DNA from 2 places in the Anaeromassilibacillus sp. Marseille-P3371 genome. Region 1 is predicted to be linked to the other one. Evidence: riboswitches for the same ligand, from Rfam matches in the RefSeq annotation. Region 1 holds a riboswitch; the other holds the start of a gene.
What was found. A riboswitch is a leader RNA that binds a small molecule or an ion and turns the genes downstream of it on or off. The one in region 1 is predicted to bind thiamine pyrophosphate.
Positions count from the first base shown of each region.

Region 2: it holds a riboswitch for thiamine pyrophosphate, as region 1 does, so the genes downstream of both, thiD (bifunctional hydroxymethylpyrimidine kinase/phosphomethylpyrimidine kinase) here and thiS (sulfur carrier protein ThiS) in region 1, are expected to answer to the same signal.

Region 1 is NZ_LT835157.1:2,913,417-2,916,832, reverse strand. It holds gene B9Y59_RS12260 (thiazole synthase) at 1-724, opposite strand, end outside; gene thiF (sulfur carrier protein ThiS adenylyltransferase ThiF) at 736-1,386, opposite strand; gene thiS (sulfur carrier protein ThiS) at 1,388-1,585, opposite strand; TPP riboswitch at 1,779-1,882, opposite strand; partial or broken gene fucO (lactaldehyde reductase) at 2,060-3,147, opposite strand.
Region 2 is NZ_LT835157.1:2,008,094-2,011,509, reverse strand. It holds gene B9Y59_RS08190 (sensor domain-containing diguanylate cyclase) at 1-46, opposite strand, end outside; gene B9Y59_RS08185 (RluA family pseudouridine synthase) at 142-1,113, opposite strand; TPP riboswitch at 1,355-1,455, shown strand; gene thiD (bifunctional hydroxymethylpyrimidine kinase/phosphomethylpyrimidine kinase) at 1,548-2,363, shown strand; gene thiC (phosphomethylpyrimidine synthase ThiC) at 2,377-3,416, shown strand, end outside.

The sequences.
Region 1 (3,416 bases):
TCTCCAACGTGCGCCCAAGCCCAGAAAGATACGCCTTGCGTCCCGCCTCGATCGCCTGACGGAAGGCCGCCGCCATAGTGGGAATATCCCCGGCGGTGGCGATTGCCGTGTTGGCCATTACTGCGGCGGCGCCCATTTCCATGGCTTCGCATGCCTGGGAGGGGCGCCCGATCCCTGCATCCACAATGATTGGTAGATCGATTTCATCGATTAGAATTTGGATAAAATCCTTGGTACAAAGTCCTTTGTTGGTACCGATCGGCGCGCCGAGCGGCATGATACAGGCCGCTCCTGCTTGGACGAAATCCCTAGCAGCATTCAGATCGGGGTACATATACGGCATGACTACAAATCCCTCTTTTGCCAGCACCTCGGTTGCCTTGATGGTTTCGTAGTTGTCCGGCAAAAGGTATTTTGAGTCATGAATGACCTCGATCTTGATAAAATCCCCGCAACCCAGCTCGCGGGCCAGCCGGGCAATTCGAATGGCTTCGTCTGCATTGCGTGCGCCGGAGGTATTGGGAAGCAACGTGACGGACTTGGGAATATAATCCAGGATATTGGCGAGTCCACCCTCATTTGCACGGCGGAGTGCCAGGGTTACCATTTGTGTCCCAGCCTTCTCGATGGCAGCCTGGATGAGCTCCAGAGAATATTTGCCGGACCCCAGAATAAAACGGGAGGTAAAGGAATGTCCTCCGATGGTCAAACGATCGTCTTGCAGCATGTTCATCATCATTCTCCTTTTTGGACTTTACAGATATATTGCACAATGAGATTGGCTTGGTGTGCTGCGCAGAGTATCACGCGGGGAGCCATCAAGCCGTATCCCGGTCCTGGTTCCGCGCTCCCGTCTCCGCAGAGATAAAAGTGGTCGGTAATTCTGCGCGTCTGGATACGGTTGCTGTCTCCATATCCAGCCATACCGGAAGCTGCCACCAGAAAAGTATTCGGAAAAGATTCCAGAATTCCATTCGCTAGCATGGCCTTGGCCTCTGGAGTATCAAAGGCCTCGCAGACGATGTCCTCCTGCGCAAAGAGTTCCAGAAGGTTTTCTTCCGTCACACGGATACAGTCGGTATGAATGTCCAGGTATGGATTAATGTCCAGCAACTCTTCTTTTAATGCGTCGGTTTTAAACATCCCCACATGATGCAAAAGGTACTGCTGCCGGTTCAAATTGGCGATGTCTACGCGGTCAAAATCAATGAGATGCAAATGTCCGACGCCAATGCGTGCTAAAGCGAAGGCAACATGGGAACCAAGCCCGCCAAGCCCCGCAATAGCAACCCGGGCGGTATCCAGCTTTTTTTGGACTGCCGGGGAATGCCGTTCACGCAGGGCAGCATCGATTTGTGCTTGTTGTATCACGGCTTTTGGTTTCACCTCAGCCACCTCCCACAAAATGGACAATTTCCAATTCATCATCCTCTTGTAGCTGAATCGACCCGTATTGTGCCCGGGGGACAATGGTCCCATTTCGTTCGACGGCTACACGGGACGACTGGTATTGGTTTTGGTCCAGATAAGTTTGGAGCGTCATTCCTTCTGTAAGCTCCACCGGCGTTCCGTTGATTCGAATCATACATAACTCCTTTCTGAAAACCAGCTGTGAACAATAAAAAAAGAGTTCACGAAAAAATACACCCGCGGTGGTGTACCCCTTCATGAACTCTCGTTCACTCTCAACTGTTTCGATTCATTTGTTCGCCACTGAGGGCTTGTAAATCACACGAGATTGGAATGCACAGAAAAACGGGAAATGCCATCGCATTCCCCGTAGGATTCTGATATATCCCTACGTTGGCATTATCCAAATCAGGTTATGGGTCGAAGTTAAAAACTTCCTCTCAGCCTATTCATAAGCTCCCCTATTCATTTACTCATTTACTATAACACGCCCAGACGAAATTTGTCAAGTTCTACGCACATGGCTTGTTTACAAAAAGAGAACCACGTCTGTGCATGGCTCTCTTTTTTAGAAAATATAAAATGTTGGAAAGATAAAATCCTCGCGATAGCAGGGAAGAAACAAAGCACATGCAACCTGCAAGGTATTTTACATCAACTTACGGAATAAGCCTTTCAGTTCTTCCACATTGGTGTCCTTTGGATGTCCTGGCCGGCAAGCATCTGCATAGGCCGATTCAGCCGGAAACGGAAGATCCTCTTCCTTCAGTACAGGAGGCTTGGACGGAATTCCCACATCCGCTGAGAGCTTTCGGACTGCCTCCAAAGCAGCCTGGTGGTATTCCTCCTGGCTCATGGCATCCACATTGGCAACTCCCATCGCCCGGGCGATCTCACGATATTTTTCACCCGTACATGCAGCGTTATACTCCATTACAATCGGAAGCATCATAGCGCAGGCGACACCGTGCGGGGTATCGTAGACTGCGCCCAAAGTATGCGCCATGGAAGGGGCAATCCCTAGCCCAACATTCGAGAAACCCATGCCTGCGATATACTGTCCCAACGCCATACCTTTGCGTCCTTCTTTCGTATTCTCCACCACGCCACACAGCGAACGGGAGATGATCTCAATCGCTTCAAGGTGGAACATATCTGTCATTTCCCAAGCAGCTTTGGTGGTGTAGCCTTCGATGACGTGTGTGTGGGCGTCCATACCTGTGGAAGCAGTCAGTCCCTGGGGCATGCTGGTTATCATCTCCGGATCGACCACTGCGATGACCGGTATATCGTGTGGATCTACACAGACAAACCTGCGCTTACGTTCGACGTCCGTGATAACATAGTTGATTGTAACTTCTGCGGCAGTACCAGCAGTGGTGGGAACCGCAACAATCGGAACACAGGGCTTTTTGGTAGATGCGGTTCCCTCCAAGCTGCGGACGTCTTCGCATTCAGGATTGGCGATAATGATGCCAACGGCCTTCGATGTATCCCATGGAGGAGCCGCCACCAATTGCGATCGATGTAGTCTGCCCCGGCTTTTTTAAAGGCCTCCACGCCGTGTTGAACATTTTTACTAGCCGGATTTGCCTTGATGTCTGCATAAATCTCATAGGATAGGTCGGCTTCGTCCAAAAGGCTGGTCACTTTGGTAGTGACTTGAAACTGAAGCAGGTCTGGATCGGTGTAGACAAATGCCTTCTGAAAGCCATGGGCCTTGGCTTCGTTGATGATCTACTGGATGGCCCCCGCTCCATGGTAAGAGGTTTGATTCAACATAATACGGTTTGCCATATCGTTTCTCCTTTTCTTTATCCCCGCTTTGCAGCGAGATTTTTCAGAACATGTGCGTGATGGTTTTCTTAGCCAAAATACGCTCTGTAAGATATGTTCGAAACATCAAAGCCTCCTAAAAGCATGGGAGTAAATTTTTATTTGATCTTATTGGATCGGGTGCTTTTTGAAATGTAAAGTTATAAATCTCACAAAGTGGAAAGAGGGCA
Region 2 (3,416 bases), 910 kb from region 1:
CAATTGAATTGAGAAGACCCGTGAAGTCCTCTGATTTATCCGCCATATCCCATTCTCCTCACAACAATATAAAGAAGCTACAACCTACTCCTCAAAATATCCGGTTAAACCGGACGAAATGCTTTACTAAGAGAAAGCCGCCTAGTCTGGCCAGCGATAGAAATCATCAAGGAACCAAATCTGTTTTGCTTCGAAGGTTTGCCCATTCAAATATTCCAGAATACCGGCAGGGGTTGAAAAATGAAAACGTAGTTTATAGGAATACAATGCTTGGTATTTAAAACCACAGTCTTTGTTGATGGCGTTGATGGCATTGGTTCCATATTTCCCATCGCCGGCAAGGGGATGCCCAATAGAAGCAAGATGCGCCCGGATTTGGTGCGTACGTCCAGTCAAAAGCTCAACCTCCAGCAGGCTATACCGCGCACGTTCGGCCAATACACGGTAGCGTGTCCGAATGCTTTTGGTATCGCTGGTAGGACGCCGGGATATATAGACTCGGTTTTGGCTCTCGTTTTTTTCTAAAAAACCTTCTAAGGTTTCCTCACGCTTAGGCATATGCCCATGGACAATGCAGAGGTACAGTTTTGTGAGTTCCCGTTGTTTGACCTTTTCGTTCATAATGCGCAAAGTTTCTGCATTTTTAGCCGCCATCACAATACCGCCGGTGTTGCGGTCGATTCGATTAATCAATGCAGGGGCAAAAGACGCTTCATTTTCCGGCTTAAATTCCCCTTTCTCATAGAGATAATGTTGCACCCGCGCAATCAAAGAATCGAAATGATAGTGCTCATCTGGATGCACAATCAGACCGGGTTTTTTATCCAACAGCATCAGATTTTCATCCTCATATAGAATGTTTAACTGATTGGGCGCTTTCAGAAAATCGTATTCTTTTGGTGCTTGTTGGAAAAATTCGTCTTTTAGATACATAGTTAGCACATCCCCCGCAGACAGCCGGGTGGATATTTCGCAGCGTTTTCCGTTGCACTTGATGTCCTTTTTTCGGATACTTTTGTACATCATGGATTGCGGCAAATTAGGATATGTTTTTGTTAGAAATTTATCAAGCCGTTGGCCTGCATCATTTAAGCCGATGGTCACCTGTTTCATAAATGTCCTCTTTCTGTGAAAGGATTGGAACTTGAGTTGAGGCTTCCGCGCCTAGGACGCGGGCTGCAAGAAAGGACAGAGGGATTCCGTAAAAAAGCATAAATTCCCCCTGATTCATCAATCCTTTCAAATGAAATATACATAGTTATTATAGCATGAAACTTGTCCTAAAGAAAGACCGCCTTTCATTGACAGAAACTGTCAGTGGTGCTATAATCTTTATCAAAAGAAAATGAAATATGGACGTTTGCGGGGGAACTGCTTTTGCGGTTGAGAAGGTAAAACCTGACCCTTAGAACCTGTCGGTTAATACTGTCGTAGGGAAGCAAAGCCAATGAAGATTGGAATGGGAGCGCTTGCCGGGAGGCAGGCGTTTTTTTGTGCCTGTTTTCACGAACAGGGGGCGAACGGCCGAAAGAAAGGAAGGATGTCTGTTGAAAAAAGCATTGACAATCGCCGGCTCGGATTGCAGTGGCGGCGCAGGAATTCAGGCGGACTTAAAGACTTTTTCCGCGCACGGTGTCTATGGGATGAGTGTGATCGTCTCCGTTGTAGCGGAGAATACCAGCCGTGTCATTGCCATTGAGGATGTGTCCCCGGATGTGATTCGCCAGCAGATCGATGCGGTGTTTGAGGATATCCGGCCGGATGCAGTCAAGGTGGGAATGCTTTCCCAGCCGCCGTGCATGGAAGCGGTGGCAGAAAAGCTACGGGAGTATCGGCCCGAACATGTGGTGATTGATCCTGTGATGTATGCCAAAAACGGATGTCCGCTCATGGACCCTTGTTCGGTAGATCGGCTGATTCAAACAGTCCTCCCGTTGGCTACACTTCTGACGCCGAACATTCCGGAAGCAGAAAAAATCGCAGGATGTTCCATCCGCTCTATCGAAGAGATGGAAGAGGCTGCCCGGCGAATTCAGGCGATGGGGCCGAAAGGGGTATTGGTCAAGGGCGGCCATGCACAGGGGGACGCGGTGGACGTGCTATTTGATGGAAAACAGATACACCACTATACCGCGGAACGAATTCCAACCAAGAACACCCATGGCACCGGATGTACCTATTCCTCCGCAATTGCCGCAAATCTAGCGTTGGGATTGGAGATGCCGGTCGCGGTAGAACGTGCAAAAGCTTATGTCACCATGGCGATTCGCCACGCGTTGTCTATGGGAAAGGGATATGGCCCCACCAACCATTTTTACGATGTCTATAGGAACGGTTTGACCAATGGCGCGGAGATTGAATAAAGGAGACAGGAACATGGAATATAAGACGCAAATGGAAGCAGCGAAAAAAGGAATTGTTACCAAAGAACTTTCTGTTGTAGCACAAAAAGAAGGGTATACGGAGGAAGAACTTCTTCCTCTGGTGGCGGCAGGGCGGGTAATCATTCCCGCAAATGTACGGCACAAGTCTCTGAACCCGAATGGAGTGGGCGAGGGGTTGCGGACAAAAATCAATGTGAATTTGGGGATTTCCGGCGATTGCGCCGACTATTGTGCAGAAATGCAGAAAGTTCAGCTGGCGGTGCAATTCGGTGCGGAAGCCATCATGGATTTGAGTAACTATGGGAAGACGCATGAATTCCGCGAAAAACTGATCGAATATTCCCCTGCAATGATTGGGACCGTCCCGGTTTACGATGCCATTGGCTACCTGGAAAAGGACCTGATGGATATGACAGCACAAGATTTTCTCAAGGTTGTGCGCGCCCATGCGGAAGAGGGAGTGGACTTTATGACCATCCACGCAGGCATCAATCGCCGTGCAGTGGAAGGTTTTGAGCGTTCCAAACGGAAGATGAATATCGTGTCTCGCGGCGGTTCCTTGTTGTTTGCCTGGATGAAGATGACTGGAAACGAAAACCCCTTCTATGAATACTACGACGAAGTGATGGATATCCTGCGGGAATACGACGTGACCATCAGTTTGGGGGATGCGCTTCGCCCCGGTTGCCTGGACGATGCGACCGATGCGGGGCAGATTGGCGAACTGATCGAATTGGGAAATCTGACCCAGCGCGCTTGGGAGAAAGACGTACAGGTGATGGTGGAGGGGCCAGGCCATATGGCCATGGATGAGATTGCAGCCAATATGAAGATGGAAAAACGCCTTTGCCACGGAGCCCCGTTCTATGTGTTGGGGCCGCTGGTGACCGACATTGCTCCGGGATACGATCACATTACATCGGCGATCGGCGGCGCGATTGCAGCAGCAAATGGGGCGGATTTCCTGTGTTATGTGACCCCGGCGGAACATCTGCGTTTGCCGGATCTCTCAGACGTGCGCGAGGGAATTGT